Regions from separate parts of the Paenisporosarcina sp. P5_A11 genome, predicted to be linked through region 3. Evidence: riboswitches for the same ligand, from Rfam matches in the RefSeq annotation. Region 3 holds a riboswitch; each other region holds the start of a gene.

The links. Region 3 has a riboswitch for cobalamin ahead of AC1DOS_RS15090 (S-layer homology domain-containing protein). Riboswitches for the same ligand answer to the same signal wherever they lie in the genome.
Region 1: it holds a riboswitch for cobalamin, as region 3 does, so the genes downstream of both, AC1DOS_RS01545 (ribonucleoside-diphosphate reductase subunit alpha) here and AC1DOS_RS15090 (S-layer homology domain-containing protein) in region 3, are expected to answer to the same signal.
Region 2: it holds a riboswitch for cobalamin, as region 3 does, so the genes downstream of both, AC1DOS_RS04095 (ABC transporter substrate-binding protein) here and AC1DOS_RS15090 (S-layer homology domain-containing protein) in region 3, are expected to answer to the same signal.

What each region holds. Positions count from the first base shown of each region.
Region 1 covers NZ_JBFUKT010000002.1:119,310-125,135, reverse strand. Annotated here, with positions in the region: gene AC1DOS_RS01550 (ribonucleotide-diphosphate reductase subunit beta) at 1-89, opposite strand, end outside; gene AC1DOS_RS01545 (ribonucleoside-diphosphate reductase subunit alpha) at 103-2,325, opposite strand; cobalamin riboswitch at 2,507-2,685, opposite strand; gene AC1DOS_RS01540 (hypothetical protein) at 2,796-3,248, opposite strand; gene AC1DOS_RS01535 (aminoglycoside adenylyltransferase domain-containing protein) at 3,232-4,011, opposite strand; gene AC1DOS_RS01530 (undecaprenyl-diphosphate phosphatase) at 4,533-5,360, opposite strand; gene AC1DOS_RS01525 (DedA family protein) at 5,370-5,826, opposite strand, start outside.
Region 2 covers NZ_JBFUKT010000011.1:11,403-17,228, forward strand. Annotated here, with positions in the region: gene AC1DOS_RS04080 (GGDEF domain-containing protein) at 1-143, opposite strand, end outside; gene AC1DOS_RS04085 (YwiB family protein) at 332-754, shown strand; gene argS (arginine--tRNA ligase) at 751-2,418, shown strand; cobalamin riboswitch at 2,988-3,180, shown strand; gene AC1DOS_RS04095 (ABC transporter substrate-binding protein) at 3,333-4,301, shown strand; gene AC1DOS_RS04100 (FecCD family ABC transporter permease) at 4,294-5,289, shown strand; gene AC1DOS_RS04105 (adenosylcobinamide amidohydrolase) at 5,292-5,826, shown strand, end outside.
Region 3 covers NZ_JBFUKT010000136.1:185-6,010, forward strand. Annotated here, with positions in the region: gene AC1DOS_RS15075 (hypothetical protein) at 87-248, shown strand; gene AC1DOS_RS15080 (cysteine-rich CWC family protein) at 504-716, shown strand; gene AC1DOS_RS15085 (spore germination protein) at 729-1,040, shown strand; cobalamin riboswitch at 1,169-1,358, shown strand; gene AC1DOS_RS15090 (S-layer homology domain-containing protein) at 1,545-5,144, shown strand; gene AC1DOS_RS15095 (DUF4430 domain-containing protein) at 5,287-5,826, shown strand, end outside.

The sequences.
Region 1 (5,826 bases), on a different contig from region 3:
AAAATATTTGAAGAAGTACCATTGACGATACCTGTTGATCGATTCGGTGCATCTTTATCCATAAGTTTTCGTTTTTCGATTGTCGTCATACATGGTTCCCCCTTAGCTTGAGCAAGATTCACATTCCATTAATTCAATCGATGTTGAACGTACGTAGTATGTTGTCTTCAATCCCCTTGCCCACGCATCTAAATGTAAATCAAGCAATTCTTTCGCTTTGATTGTATTTTGGACATATAAATTCAACGATACCCCTTGGTCAATATGACGTTGACGAGCAGCGTTCTGTTTTAACGTCCAGTGTTGATCGATGAAATACGCTGATTTGTAGAACCAAGTAGTATCTTGATTTAAATCCGGCACGGTTACTGGAATTTTATAGTCTTTCTTTTCTTCTGAATAACTCTTTTGGAAAATAGGGTCAATACTAGCGGTGCTTCCTGCTAAAATCGAAGTAGATGAATTCGGTGCAACGGCCATTAAGTAGCCATTTCGCATCCCATTCATCGCTACTTCAAAGCGAAGTTCACGCCATTTTTTTGATATGTAAGCCCGAGATTCGAAGTACTCACCATTTTGGAAACCTGAACCCTTAAATAATGGATACGGTCCTTTTTCCCTTGATAAATTCATCGATGCTTCGATGGTTAAATACGCTATTTCTTCGTATAATTCATCCGCAAACTCTACGGCTTCATCTGATTCCCAGCGGATAGATTTTAATGCTAATAAGTGATGCCAACCAAATGTGCCAAGACCGATTCCCCGGTATCTCGCGTTTGTCCGTTCAGCTTGCGGGACAGGAATCATATTCAAATCAATGACATTGTCGAGCATGCGAACTTGCACGGCGATCAGACGCTTTAAGACGCCAGCTGGCACTGCTTTCCCTAAGTTGATTGAAGACAAATTACAGACGACAAAATCACCAGGTTTACGACGTGTCACAATGACATCATCTTCAATCGTAATCGATTCAAATTCCGTAGCACTCATGTTTTGAAAAATTTCTGTACATAAGTTACTGCTATAAATCATGCCTTCATGTTTATTTGTATTCATTCGATTCACTTCGTCACGGTAAAACATAAACGGTACACCCGTTTCAAGTTGACTGCGCATGATTCGTTTCATGATATCGATTGCCGGGACAACTTCTCTAGATAAACGATTGTCATCAACACAAGCTTGATATTTATCACGGAACGATCCCTTCCCCCGCTTTTCATCGTAGGAATCTTCGAGAGAATAACCCATCACGGTGCGGACTTCATGTGGATCAAATAGGGTCCATTCCTCTCGAGCTTGTACTTTCTCCATAAAAATATCTGGCAAGCTTACACCTGTAAAAATATCATGAGCACGCATTCTCTCATCCCCGTTATTTAATTTCAAATCCAAGAACGGTAAAATATCCTTGTGCCAAACATCTAAATAAACGGCAATCGCTCCTTGTCTCTGACCGAGTTGATCCACGCTAACAGCTGTATTGTTCAATTGTTTAATCCAAGGCATGACACCACTTGAAGCACCTTTAAATCCACGAATTGAGGAACCACGACTACGCACTTTCCCCATGTAAATACCAATACCACCGCCATATTTTGATAATGTCGCAACATCCGTGTTGGAGTCATAAATTCCTTGCAAACTATCATCTACCGTATCAATAAAACAGCTTGATAACTGACCATGCGGCTTGCCTGCATTAGAAAGTGTTGGTGTTGCCACCGTCATATATAAATGACTCATCGCCCAATATGCTTCTTTCACTTTTTCTAAGCGATTCATTGATTCATTTTGCATTAATGTCATGGCGATGATGAGCCAGCGTTCTTGAGGAAGCTCAGCTGACATTTTATCAAAATCTCTTGCCACGTAGCGGTCCATTAACGTTTTTAAGCCGATATATGTAAAAAGCGAGTCACGCTCTGGTTCAAGTATTTCACCTAATGTTGTGATTTCTTCTTTTGTATAAGCTTGAAGAAGTCGAGCATCATATAGCCCTTTGTCTGTTAAACGAGTGAGATGTTTATAGAAATCTGCATAAACTTCATCAACTGAACAGCTTCGTAAAATGGCCATTTCGCTGTAAACTTGTACTAAATAAATACGTGCTGCTACGAATGTCCAAAATGGCTCCTCCTCGTCCAAATGGCTGAGAGATTCTAACACCATTGCTTGTGACCACTGCGCACCCGTGGCATCAGGATTTTTCTTCATCCACTTGTCCTGTGCACGCAATAATGGTGCTAACTGCTCTCTTGTAAACAATGTATATAACTGATCAATGTTATTTTCTTTTTTTGATAATACCTTTTGCATATGGTATTTTCCCCTTCCTAAAGCCCAATTTTATAAACACAAAAAAACGATGAATCAGCCTTTTCGGCTGAGCCATCGCTCATGATATTAGAATGGAAAGGAGTTAAAGTGGTTAGCGAGAAAAATGAAATACCGCCCGCTACTGATAGCTCGCTTCCACTCCTCAACCCCCGAAGAAAGTGATGCTTAAGAAAAAATGGCAGGTCTCCTGGCTCGTGCATCAGCCTTCCATACGCCTTCCCGTGTCGTTACACAGTGGACTTTGTACAGTCGTTCGCACTTACAGTTGCGGGGACAGCTTCGGTATTTCACCGAATTCCCTATTAAACCATTGCTGGTACCATTTTCTCGTTTACATACTATATATTGTGTTTTATTCAAATATAAATCTAATATATTGTGTTTTATTCAAATATAAATCTAACATATTGTGTTTTCTCATTCAATAGACGAATAGCCTTTGAATTCCCTTAACCCTTATCAACACTCACTAATTCACTTGAAAAATATTTTTTGTCTTGTTCTTTTGAGATCTTTTCCGCTGCTGTTTGTCCTCGTTCGATCCAAGTGTCCATAGACTCCGTGTTTCCTCGGCATTTTTCTGCACGAGCCACTAATTCATAAGCGAAAACTAAATCAAAATCTCCAAATCCTTCAGCTTCACATAGTTCAACGCCTGTAATGCCGTAAAAGTAAGCTGCATCCCCTTGACCGAGAATGGCATGCACACGAGAGACTTGCCAATATCCTCTAGCTAAATTGAGTCTTGTACCAACTTGGCGCCAATGATAAAGTGACGCGTATGCCTTCTCAAGCATTTGTGAAACTTCATCTCCGGTACGATCTTTTTTCTCGATTAAATCCCATGTTTCATTAAACAACTGCATGGCTATAGAGTGAGTAATACTAATTGTCTCTTGCATTTTTTACTTCTTCTTTTCTCAATTGTTTGCATTCGCTCAACATCCACGTGGCATAGTGGACGATTTCATTACTACCTATGTAAATATCTTTCGCTGAACCGTTATATACAGCCAAACACTGTTCCACGATTGTTTTAAAATCCTCAGGTAGATTTCTTATTCCCCATTCTCCACCTTCTTTTTTCGATGCAACCTTTCCTTCTTTAAGGAAATACAAAACTCTACAAAGGTTAAGCGTAAAATAGACAGGGGTTTTAATTATGAGTTTTGGGGCGTCCTCAATATCATTAAAAATCGATTCAATATAATACCGCCGAGCTATCGGGGTAAAAACATTTTTTATCTCTCCACCACTTAAAGTCACACCTCGATGATACGTTACAACCATATGTCCAGCTAAATCCGGGTCATAAAATCCTTCACCACCGCAAACATAATTTTCATCTATTAAATAGTTAGGATGAAAATAATGCAGCTCAAAGGGTGTAGGATAAACAAAATCTTTTACATTCCTCTCTAACACGATACTCATTTCCAATTGATTCCGATTTCCTTGTGTTAAACTCAACAACCTTTTAATGATGATTTTTTTCGTATCGTTAGTCATTTCTGTTGAACAAATAACCAACATATCAACATCACTTGTCACTGGATTAAAACACCCCATTGCTAAGGAACCATGTAAATAAACACCAACCAAATCATCATGTAATTCATCCACAAAGACCGTCGTAATATCATTCACATATGATTGTATATCCACTTACTCACCTTCTTTATCATCCTATTCGACAGTGAAAAGCTACCTTCCTGCTACCACATTTACTTCTATGAGCGGTTTTGTGTCGACTATGAGCGGTTCTTTGTCGTCTATCCGCGGTTTCTTTGATTTGCCTTTTCTATGACCGTTTTTGTGTCAACTACGCGAGGATTCTTGTCGTCTATGATCGCTTTCGTGTCGACTATGAGCGGTTCTTTGTCGTCTGTGAGCGTTTTCTTTGATTTGCCACTTCTATGAGTGGTTTTGTGTCGACTACGCGCGGATTCTTGTCGACTATGAGCGGTTCTTTGTCGTCTATGAGCGTTTTCTTTGATTTGCCATTTCTATGAGCGGTTTTGTGTCGACTACACGCGGATTTTTGTCGTCTATGATCGCTTTCTTGTCGACTATGAGCGGTTCTTTGTCGACTATCCGCGATTTGCCCTATTCTATTCGCGAAACATAGAAAACTACATTTTTCCCACACAAAAAGCGGCCTCAATTTGAGACCGCCTTCGAATCACTTAGAAATAAATTATAACCGCTAGCACAGCAGCTAATACCAAACGATAAATCGCAAATGGCGTTAACTTCAAATGTTCAACTAACTTCAAGAAGAACTTAATAGAAATGAGTGCGAAAACAAAAGCACTTATGAAACCAACTACATAAAACGATAGATCATCAGGCCTAATGTCTCCCCAGTTCTTTAATAATGACAAGAAACTAGCTCCGAACATAATTGGCACGGCCATAATAAACGTAAAATCTGCAGCCGTACGATGACTCATGCCGAACAATACACCACCCGAAATGGTCGCCCCTGAACGAGAAAAACCTGGCCATAACGAGAAACATTGTACAAGCCCTACAGTGAAAGCTTGCTTATATGTAATTTGATCCAACGTTTGCGTTTTCGGTACTTTCGGTCCAAATTTATCGGCTGCAAGCATTAAGAAGGCTCCGATAACTAAGCCAATTAATACCGTTTTAACAGAGAATAAATTCTCATCGATAAAATCTTCAAACAATAAACCTAGCACACCCGCTGGAATTAAACCCACGATAACATGTGATAGTTTCAACTGGGATCCTGGCGTTACGTCTTTAATTTTATAAAGTCCAACAAGACTAAATAATCGCTTCCAAAAAACCACGATAACTGCAAGAATCGATCCAAGCTGAATAAAAATTTTAAACGAGTTGGCTGAAGATTTCCCAAGAAACTCAGAAGTTTTTAACCACATATCATCAACAATAATTAAATGCCCAGTAGAAGAAACAGGAGCGAACTCCGTCATCCCTTCCACAAACCCTAGTATTAACGCTTTCAGTAAATCAAATAGTTCCATAATATCTCCTTATGCTCTTTTTTTTCGGAATTGTAAATACCACCAAATCACGGCAAGTCCAGCAATGACAATCAATAAGTACACAATATTAGAATACACGTCCATAACGCCTACGATTGATTCCCAGTTATCGCCTACAGCCGCTCCAACTGTTACTAAAATCGTATTCCAAATAAGTGTTCCTAATGTTGTAAATAACAAAAATAATCCAAACTTCATATTCGCCATTCCGGCAGGAATCGAAATTAAGCTACGAATCAATGGAATCAAGCGGCAAAATAATACCGTCCAAATGCCATATTTATCAAACCAGCTATCTGCTTTGTAAATGTCTTTTCTCGTTAAACGTAAAACACGTCCATAACGATCCACGATTTTCTCCAAGCGTTTTACATCCAACATTCGACCGATTCCATAAAGAATCACAGCCCCTGCGACAGAACCTGCAGTCGAAATCAAAATAACA
Region 2 (5,826 bases), on a different contig from region 3:
GCTAGACCGGACATAATTCCAATAATATACGGATGAGCTTTCAGAAACGGAAAATTAGAGCGTACAGTATCTTGAAAGGGCCAGTAAGATAAGACGGCAAAAGTAAATAAGATACAAAAATTTATCAGCAAATCGAAAAGCATGACTTTCGCCTCCCAAACAAAATTCTAGCGTCAGTATATCATACATAAAAATACAATTGCGGAAAATTTTTTATAGGTAAAGTGATATGAAAACCGATAATAAAACGTTATTTGAAATGAAGGGGTAAAATGCCTTATAATAAAAAGGTTATATTGAAATCATACAAAAGGAAGCGGGTGGACTTGTCTTGAACACACAAGTAAAAGTAAAGTTAAAAACGACCATTCGGCAACCTAACGAAGAACCGGAAATTTATGAATTATGGGCATCTGGCACTATTATTGAAAAAAGAGGAAATTCTTATTTAAAATATGAAGAAATGCAAGACGATAATAAAATTAACACCACCGTCAAAATGGGCGAAACAGAAGCACTCGTTTTGCGAAGTGGCGGAGTAAATATGCGACTTCCGTTCTTGGAGAATTCACAACAGACAGGCAGTTATGAAAGCGAATATGGCGTATTAATGGTTTCGACCATGACGCGAAAAATAGCGTTTGAAAAAAATAAAAACGATGGAAATTTTGTCGTTCAATATGATTTAACCGTGAGCGGACAACCCGTTGGCGAATACACACTCGAATTTCATTACACGGAGGGATCTCAATGAACGCAGTAGAACAAGTTCAACAATCCATAAAAGAAGCGTTACAACAAGCTATTTTAAAAGCACAATTAACAGACACAGAAGGCCTTCCAGCCATTCATTTAGAAGCCCCTCGCGACAAAGCGAACGGTGATTACGCAACCAATATTGCCATGCAGCTAACGAAACTTGCTAAAAAACCACCTCGTGCGATAGCAGAAGCGATTCTAGAAAATCTTGAAACATCAGGTACAGTTATCGAGAAAATCGAGATAGCTGGTCCTGGATTTATGAATATTTCGATTCGTAAGGATTACTTAGCTGATGTAGTAAAAGCAGTGCTTGCACAAGGTGCTGATTATGGTCGTTCAAATGCGGGTGGGAATCAAAAGATTCAAGTAGAGTTTGTATCAGCTAATCCAACAGGCGACTTGCATTTAGGTCATGCTCGTGGTGCATCTGTCGGTGATTCTTTATGTAATGTCCTGGATTATGCAGGCTATAACGTTTCACGCGAATACTATATTAACGATGCAGGGAACCAAATAAACAACCTAGCGTACTCATTAGAAGCTCGCTATAAGCAAGCTCTAGGTCAAGACGCAGAAATGCCGGAAGATGGCTATCATGGCAAAGACATTATTGAAATTGCCCAAGCTATGGCAAATGAGCATGGTGAAGCGTTACTTGAGAAATCTGCCGAAGAGCGTTTTGCATTCTTCCGCTCACATGGTCTAAAAGTAGAACTTGCTAAATTACAACAAGATTTAGCGGATTTTCGTGTTAATTTTGACGAATGGTACTCAGAAACTTCTTTATATGAAAACGGCAAGATAGAAGTGGCTCTAGATAAATTACGTGCAAATGGTCACGTCTTTGAAGAAGAAGGCGCGACTTGGTTCCGTTCAACAACATTTGGTGACGACAAAGACCGTGTACTCATTAAAAATGACGGTTCATTTACTTATTTAACACCTGATATTGCGTATCATGAAGATAAAATTGCGCGTGGTTTTGAAAAGTTAATCAACATTTGGGGCGCTGATCACCACGGTTACATTCCGCGTATGAAAGCCGCAATTCAAGCACTTGGAAATGGTAACGATACACTTGAAGTCAGCATTATACAAATGGTGCAATTGTACAAAGACGGCGAAAAAATGAAAATGAGCAAACGTACAGGTAAAGCTGTTACCATGCGTGAACTTGTAGAAGAGGTTGGCTTAGACGCTGTTCGTTACTTCTTCGCCATGCGTTCTGGTGATTCACATATGGACTTCGATTTAGATTTGGCAGTTTCACAATCGAACGAAAACCCTGTGTTCTACGCACAATATGCACATGCACGTATTAGCTCAATTTTGCGCTCTGCAGCAGAACAAGGATTCAGTGCTTCAGAGGATCAACTAAACTTGCTGCAAGCTGAAAAAGAAATCGATGTCTTAAAGAAAGTGGGCGACTTCCCACAAGTCGTGGCAGATGCAGCGAAAATTCGCTCTCCACACCGCCTGGCAACATACATTCAAGAACTAGCAGCAACTTTCCATAGCTTCTACAATGCTGAAAAAGTATTAGATGATTCGAACGAAGATATGACCCGTGCAAGACTTGCTCTCATCACTGCAGTCCGCACAACCATAGCAAATGCACTTCGTCTAATCGGCGTAAGCGCTCCAGAAAAAATGTAGAAAATTAACAACAGCCATTTCACAAGTTAGATGTGAAATGGCTGTTTTTGTTTGCCGAATAATGATAAGAATGCAAAAGCAATTGAACTTTATCACTCAGGTTTCCGGGGAGCTTTGGAAAGCCAACGTGCTACACCCTCCTAATGAATAAGGAAGAGAGGCGGAAGCACCCAGGAAGTGCCTACACGTATGGCTACGTAGCCTTCATCTTTATTCACATGGAAAGGGTTTTTTGTGTGGCTTATCATGACACAGTAAACTGAATCCGAAAAACAGTAAATAATAAGTGATCTATTATTCCTCATTCAAGGTGCGTTTCCATAATAAATGGAGACGCACTTTTTTGTGCGATTTCTTGAACTCGTTTTAACCAAGTGCCGCCAGTTAAAGTACGTAATAATAGACCAAGTGTTACAAATATAAAATAAACGTAGTAGTATCCGCTATATCAAGTTACAACAGGAAAGACAAAAACATATCACACATAGTCATGCTACAAAGTGTTCCGCTAGAGTTTACTAAAAACCTTCTCGACACTTAAAGGAATTCATGTATAATGAAAATGAATTACATAGCCCCAACACGAAGGTGCTCTGCTTCAATCGCAGAGTTAAAAGGGAAGTCGGTTCAACTCCGACGCGGTCCCGCCACTGTATGTGAGAGGAAAGCGCATCAAGTCACTGAAGCACACACATTGCTTTGGGAAGACGCACTAATCCACTAATCACAAGCCAGGAGACCTGCCTACGTGCGAACACTCAGCAACCCTACGAGGATAGGAATGGTGTGAATCAGCTCGTGCTCATTTTAGCAAAAGCAAATATTCAACCAACCATCTTCCGACGACTCGCGGAGGATTTTTTTGTGTCTTAAGACACATCAATGAACACAACATATCGAGGAGGAATACAAAGATGAAGAAGATTTGGCAATTATGGCTCGCAACTGCGCTTGCAGCGATCTTATTAACAGCATGTGGGCAAGAAAAAGCGGAAACTGTAGACAGCAAAACAACTGAAACAGAAGTTGGACAAGAGGCTTCACAATTTCCTCTAACAATTAAGGATGTCACTGATAATGAAATCACATTAGAAGAAGCACCAAAAGCAATCGTTTCAATGATTCCAAGCAATACAGAAATTTTGTATGCTCTTGGCTTAGAAGAAAAAATAGTGGGAGTTTCAGATTACGATAACTACCCAGAAGAAGTTGCTTCTAAAGAAAAAATTGGTGGACAAGAATTTAATGTAGAAAAAATTATTTCTTTAAATCCAGATTTAGTACTTGCACATGAATCAGGTCTTGGAGTAGGTGACGCTGGAATTAAACAAATGCGTGATGCAGGGTTAAACGTGTATGTTGTGAAATCTGCAGTTAGCTTTGATGAAGTGTATGACACGATGGCGACTATTGGACAAGCGACAGATATGAATAAAGAAGCGGAAGAAATGGTACAAACAATGAAGGATGAAGTAGCAACAATTCAAGAAAAGGCTTCAACCATTAAAGAGAAGAAAAAAGTATTTACGGAAGTATCTCCAGCTCCAGAAATTTATACAGCAGGTAATAACACGTTTATGAATGAAATGATCGAGATTTTGAATGCGGAAAATATAGCATCAGATCAAGAAGGTTGGATTATGATGGACCCTGAAGAAATTGTTAAACGTAATCCGGATGTAATATTAACAACTTACGGTAATTATGTACCAAATGCAGCGGAGCAAGTTTTAACTCGTGAAGGATTTGGCACAGTTACAGCTGTTAAAAACAAAGCAGTAATAGATGTGGATGCTGATACGACAAGCCGTCAAGGTCCTCGTTTAACTGAAGGTTTATTAGAATTGGCAAAAGCAATTCATCCTGAGGTCTTCAGTGAGTAAAACCTGGTTTGCATATGTAGCTTCTTTCTTCGTACTGATTGCTGCAGTGTTGGTTGGGGTAACGGTTGGATCAGTATCGATTCCGGTGCAAGTGTTATGGAATCCGGACTTGGATGAAGCTGCGTCAAACATCCTTTGGAATATTCGCATGCCTCGTGTTGTGCTAGCTGGTTTAGTTGGCGCTTCACTTGCTATAGCGGGAGCGGCTTTCCAAGGATTGTTGAAAAATCCATTAGCTGATCCATATACGTTAGGAGTGTCGTCCGGTGCCTCAGTTGGTGCCGTGGTGACACTCTTTTTCGGAATTTCTGTACCCTTTCTAGGCTTGTTCACATTGCCAGTCTTCAGTATGCTCGGCGCTTTTTTAACCATGGTTACTGTTATGAGTTTTGCCAAGCTCATAGACCGCGCGATGAAGATGGAAACGATCATTCTCACAGGAATAATATTTAGTTCATTTTTGGGATCTGTCATCTCTCTTATGATTTCACTTTCAGGTGAAGAGCTCCGTCAAATTATTGGCTGGTTGCTTGGTAGTGTGTCAATGCGAGGTTGGCCCTATGTCACAATGGCATTACCGTTTATGACGATCGGTTTTTTACTATTATGGCTAAATCGACGCGAGCTAAATGCATTAGTTTTTGGCGAGGAACGTGCCATGCATTTAGGTGTAAATGTGAAACGACGTAAAATGATGATTTTAACAGGAGGTTCGATTTTAACTGGTGCTGCGGTATCGGTTTCTGGAACCATTGGCTTTGTGGGTCTCGTCGTGCCACATATGACACGTATGTTGTGGGGATCGGATCATCGTCATGTATTACCCTTATCATTTATAAATGGTGCTTCATTACTCATTATTTGTGACTTAGTGTCACGAATAATTATTTCACCGTCTGAGCTGCCAATAGGCGTAATTACAGCCTTCATTGGTGCACCAGTGTTTGCGTTAATTTTTTGGAAACAACGAAGAAAGGTGGGTGCGTAATCATGCTAAAAGTCGAAGGATTAACAGGTGGTTATCACGACGCACCTGTTGTAAAAGACGTGTCTTTTCATGTTGTTAAAGGGGAAGTTCTTGGGATATTAGGTCCAAATGGGAGTGGCAAGTCGACCTTGCTGAAAATCATTAGTGGTGTACTTCCTTTGAAAGCAGGTACGGTCAAATTAGGTAGCAAACCAATCGAAACATATACTACAAAAGAACTCGCTAAGCATATGGCTGTGCTACCTCAATTACACGCACATGCTTTTTCATATACAGTGCGGGACACGATTTCTCTTGGGAGATACCCTCATCAAAGTGGATTCTTTTCATCATGGTCTGAGAAAGATGAGCAAGCAATTCAAGATGCAATGCAGCTAACCGACGTAAAAATGTATGAGCATGTCTATCTCGATCAGCTTTCTGGAGGAGAACAACAACGTGTTTTTGTGGCCCAAGCACTTGCACAGCAAGCAAAAGTGTTATTACTGGATGAGCCAACAAACCATTTAGACATTGCACATCAACAACAATTGTTGG
Region 3 (5,826 bases):
ATACACCGGGGGAATTGTCATTTAGCAAGATTTGAACAAACTATCCATATCCTTAATAAAAAGAAAACTAAGGAGGGTTAAATAATTTGAGATGGTTTTTTGCTATTCTATTTATTTTGCTTGGAGCTTTTTTATTTTCATTAACCATTGATGATATGGGAAATGTAGGTCTAATAATTAAAATAGTTATAGGAATTGGCTGTTTTTTTATTGCTGGTTTTATTGTCAGAGGCAAGAAAGAAAATTAATAAGAGCCTTGCTGCGTAAGCCACAGAATATGCTCTTCTATAAATAATAATTTCTTCTTCAACTAACAGGGCAGTTTAGTTCAATAAAATATTTCAAAACATCCTTTACCCTGTACTATGGTACAGGGTTTATCACAAAGTAGTGCAAACCGTTGATACATCAGTGTTTAGGTTAGTTGAACAAAAAGGTGAGGATTCATCTCTCTTTTATGTCGAATTTGATTCATATTGTGAAAGATTAAGGAGGGGTAATAATTGGCTAATAAATATTGTCCTATATGTGGAGAGGAAAACAAATGTATGACAGGAAGAGTAGAACATGGTAACTGCTGGTGTGATACAGAAGGCGTTTTTCCTAATGGAATCTTTGAGTTAGTTCCTACAGAGAGTATAAGGAAGAATTGTATATGTAAAAAATGTGTAAATAAATATAGAGACGAATTGAAAATAAAGAAAAATATGTTGTGAACAATACGAAGAATTGAGAAATTGGATGTTAAATATATTTTGAAAGCAAGAATTGTTGAAGAAATCGTGGAAGGTAAGCCGAAGTCGATTTTCCCCTTAACATTATCTTCGGAACGTCCTGATACAGCAGCCTCAGCCCTTTTTGAAGGTCGTGTAATTGTAATGGTAGACGGGACTCCACAAGCAATTATTTCCGCAACTCTATTCGCTGAATTATTTCAAGCACCGGATGATTATTATGTTAGTTTTGGACGGTTTCCAGGTCTTTTTATCGAAAAGTTATATATTGGAATCATTCCCAGACACTTCAGAAGACGATGGTGAGTTCTGGAGACTTTTTAATCATAGGGACGATAGCCCCCACTAATCACCCATTTTTTGTAGGCAAACTTTACCAATTCTATTATTGCAATTCTATTTCCATTAAACTATAATGAAAGCGATTTAATAATTGAATAGTTATATATTTAGGTTCTTTGCTTGCGTGTAAAGATTAAAAAGGAACCAGGTTAAAATCCTGGACGGTCCGGCCACTGTAATTGAGGGAGTGACTTCCATGAGCCACTAGTTGAAAAACTGGGAAGGCGGAAGAAACGTTCCAACCTCATAAGTCAGGAGACTTGCCTAAATATAGATGTAGAATACCTTCCGGGAAAAGGTTGCATTGTGGATCATTGAATTTCTTTTTGAATTTGTGAGAATACAAAGGCTCTTACCTGTCTTCCCGGGGGTAAGCGCTTTTTTTGTTTGATTTCGAAAAGGGGAGGATTTCACGGAACCGCAACAACACGTTAATCAAAAATTCTATGAGAAATGGAGAATCATCACTTGACTAACTACACACAGAAATTGCGACGCCTTCTTCCTGCATTATTGGCATTGCTCATGCTCGGGTCCTTGATTTCACCGATCCAGGCAGGAGCCATATGGGAAGGCGGAAATGCTTCGCTACCTCAGGAGACGAGCGGCCAGCTTGCCGAAGGGCAAATTAATGCACAAGCGCAGTCGGCACAAACCGACCGAAGTGACGAGATAAGATCAAAAGTGGAACAAGCAATCGAGAGAACGAAAAACTACTACATACAAAACCCTCCGGACTATTCCAAAGGGACTTCACACAGCAATTATTGGCTGATGTCCGCTTTATGGGGCGCAGGGACGGACTTGGAAAACGATGTTCCATGGAAAGAAAATGCTTCCCCATGGAATCCAGCGTCCTATTGGACCGTCGGCAAGGAAAAGGTGACTGCTACCTCGAACGAAGATGCAGGAATTGTTATCGGTTCCATCGTTTTGGGCAAAAACCCATATAAATTCGGGACGCGAGACATTGTGCATGATTTAGTTGCGAAGCAGAAAGAAAACGGATCTTTCTTTACCATTTGGGGAGAGCCTTGGGCAATGGTCGCGCTTGATCTGATGGAAGCGGAGTATGACCAGGATAAACATATCCAATATATATTGAGTAAGCAAAATCCCACGACAGGATACTTTGGCGATTCCGATGTGACAGGGTGGATACTGATCGCCCTAGCCCCACATTTGGACCGGTCGGATGTAAAGGCGGCGGTGGATAAAGCCGTCCAAGGGATACTTGACAACCGGAACAAAGACACGGGCGAAGTCATGGGGCAGATGTTCGGGGAAAACTCAAATAGCGTCGCACCTATCATCAATGGCTTGGCCGCGGTAGGCGAGGACCTCTTCTCGGAAAAATGGACCATGGAAACGACACAACTTGGATCGGTCAACCTGATAGAACGATTTGTGGACCGCTATCAAATGGCTGATGGGAGATTTAAATGGCAGGAGAACACTTTGGGCTCCTGGCAAATGGCAACGGAGCAAGGATTGCTTGCCATCTCTGATGCCGTTGCAGGAAAGTCGACTTTCGTGCGGCTGAAAGACTACAAGGAGCAAGAACTGGACAAGCAAACGAATGTCTCGGTAAGAGTGGAAGGAATCAACGATACGCTACTCATGAATGAAGATGTCCAAGTGGAGACATTCATGGAAGCCGCCAATGCTTTCGATGCGACGGAGCAGGCGCTTGCCGAAGCAAGCATCCCGTTTGAAGGATCGAGTTCCTATATTGCCAAAATAGGGCCAGAGGAACAAGCGACGTTCGGGGCCTGGGATGGCTGGCAGTATATAGTGAATGATGACTATCCGGGTGTGTCTGTCGGAGAGTACCCGATTGAAGATGGAGATGAAATCGTCTGGTTTTACGGCAACGTCGGGGACATTTACCAAGATATCGATATAGCCGATGAAGTGGAGGAATTAACCCTCCGCCCAACCATTTCAATCGCGCCAAAATTACTTGAAGGCGATGAAATTGAAGTGACGGTTACGGCAGAATACAATGTGTACAACAGTTCCTGGGAACTGGAAAAAGAGAACGAAGTAGCGAAGATCAATGACGCGGCCATCCACTTCGATGGGAAGACATACAGAACGGATGGCAACGGAGTCGCCCGCATTCCTGGTGAAAAAGCAAGGGTCGGGACGTATGAGCTGAAGGTCACGAAAGACATTGACGGCAGTTATCCAAGGCTCCTGCGCCAAGCAAAAAAGATCATCATTGAGGAAGACCCCGACAGCGGTGCCATCCCATCGGACAAAACGGTCACACTGTCCGTCGAGAAGCGTACGATCGGTCTCGGAGATATCATTGTGCCTATGGAAGTGGTGCTGCAAAATGGTGATACTGCGTTCACATTATTGAAAAGAGTGGCCGATCAAAAAGGGGTCTCCATTGATTATATTGGATCCGGGGCCGGGCTTTACGTTCAGGCGATAGAAAATCTTGGGGAGTTTGACCATGGTTCGCAAAGTGGGTGGATGTATTCGGTCAACGGAACCTTCCCGGAATACAGTGCAGGGAACTATGTGTTGAAAGACGGAGATGTTCTCCGGTGGCAATATACGAAGGATCTTGGGCATGATCTAGGACAAGGAGATATCCCGGATAACGGAGGGGGCAGCAGTCCCGGAAACGGCAATGGAAACAACCAGATCGAGATACAAAAATCAATTGCCGATGCAGCAAAATGGATTGAAAAAACCCGTGATTTCACTAATTATGATCATTTCATCGATTGGGATGTAATTGGTTTGGCGAGGGCTGCTCAAAAAATTCCAGCTTCTTACTACGCTGCGTTCGAGAGCTATGTAAAGGCGAAAAAAGGAGATTTCAGGAAAGTCACCGACTATGAGCGGATGGCGTTGGCCATTACCTCGATCGGGAAAAATCCGAGAAATATCGCGGGATATGACTTCATTGAAAAAATCTACAACAATGAACGCATGACGATGCAAGGGACAAACGGTGTCATTTTCGCATTGCTTGCCTTGGACTCAAAAAATTACGAAGTTCCTGCGAATGCGGTATGGACGAAAGCAAAGCTGGTGGACTGGCTGCTTGCGGAACAGAACGGCGATGGTGGCTTCCCGCTGGCGGATGGAGCTGCAAGTGATATCGACATGACTGCCATGGCGCTGCAGGCTCTAGCGAAATACCAGCAAACGAAAGAAGCGAAGAATGCAACGAATAAAGGATTGGATTGGCTGTCCAAGCAACAACTGGCTGAAGGTGGATTCCAGTCGGCAGGATCAGTCAACAGCGAAAGCGTTTCGCAAGTAATCATTGCGCTGTCAAGTCTTGGGATTGACTTGGAAGACAATCGCTTCAAGAAAGAGAAAGGCGATTTGCTTTCAGCACTTCAAACCTTTGTCAATACGGATGGGGGAATTTCCCATACGAAGGGCGCGGAAAGCAACTACATGGCCACCCAGCAAGGGATGATGGCTTTGGTTGCCTATGACCGTCTCAAAACCGGCAAAACTGGCCTGTATGATATGGGAGACGTAAAGGCCTCGGACCCGTATCCTTCATTCCCAGATGTCAAGAAAGGATCTTTTGGTGAAAAAGAAATTCAGGAGCTTGCTGAAAAAGGTGTCATATCTGGCTTCTTGGATGGGACGTTCAAGCCAAACCTAGAATTGAACAGAGGGGAAGCGGCGATTTTATTTGCCAGAGCACTGGATTTGAAAGCTCCGGAGTCGCCGGCAGGATTCAAGGATGTAGCCAAATCCAGCGTATTCTATGAAGCCGCACATGCTACGAAAGCGGCAGGCATTTTCAGAGGGCAGGGGACCGGGGAAACTTTCGGTGCTGGTGACAAACTGACTCGTGAACAAATGGCTTCCGTGCTTGTCCGAGCTTTTGGATTGAAAGCCACAAATGAAAATGTGAAATTGGCTGATCTGGACAGTGTGTCGGGCGCACATCGGAAAGATGTAGAAATTTTATATCAAAATGGCATCACGTTTGGGAATAGGAACGGAAATTTCGATCCCAAAGGGTCTGTCTCCCGCGCGCATTTTGCCGTGTTCCTTTCCCGTTCACTGAACAACAAGAAATAAACAGTTTCGCGTTCATTTTATCAAGTGTTCACATTAAATAGGGTATTTCAAGGACGGTCCAGCATTCCACCACTGAGGTGCTGGATTGTCTGCAATATGGAGGACATTCAATTCAAAGAATGTCAGTAAAGGGGGACTATCGTTGAGGAACCATGTGAAGTTTTTCGCAAATTTTGCCGCTGCTTTTGTATTGGTTCTTTTGCTGGGCGCATGCGGATCGTCACTGCAGAAACCGACAGGGCTGGAAAAACCGCAGAGCAGCCAGGAAACGGATACAAGCGAAGAGCTGACGGAACAGGAACCCGTAGAAGAGAACGAGGGCATCTCTGAAGAATCATTAACGGATTCCCAAAAGGAAGAACAAGAAAAAGCAGTAGAAACCAAGGTACGGCTGGAAAACGAGCAGGAAAAAACGGTTGCGTCCGCAGAAAAAGAAGTACAGCAGCCTGCTCAAGCAAAGGAGCAGGCTGAAAACAAGCCACCAACAAAAGGAAAAACGGAAAATCATAAGCCAGGGCCTTTAGGGGAAGGTGGCAAGCAACCTCCAAAAGCTACTGCCGGCAATCCCCCAAAAACGGCACCACCCGTACAGGTCCCTTCCAAGCCACCGGCACCCCCTGTGGAAAGCCCGGCTGAAAAAGAAAAGGAACCTGAAGAGCAAGCATCCACAATCGTCTTCTCG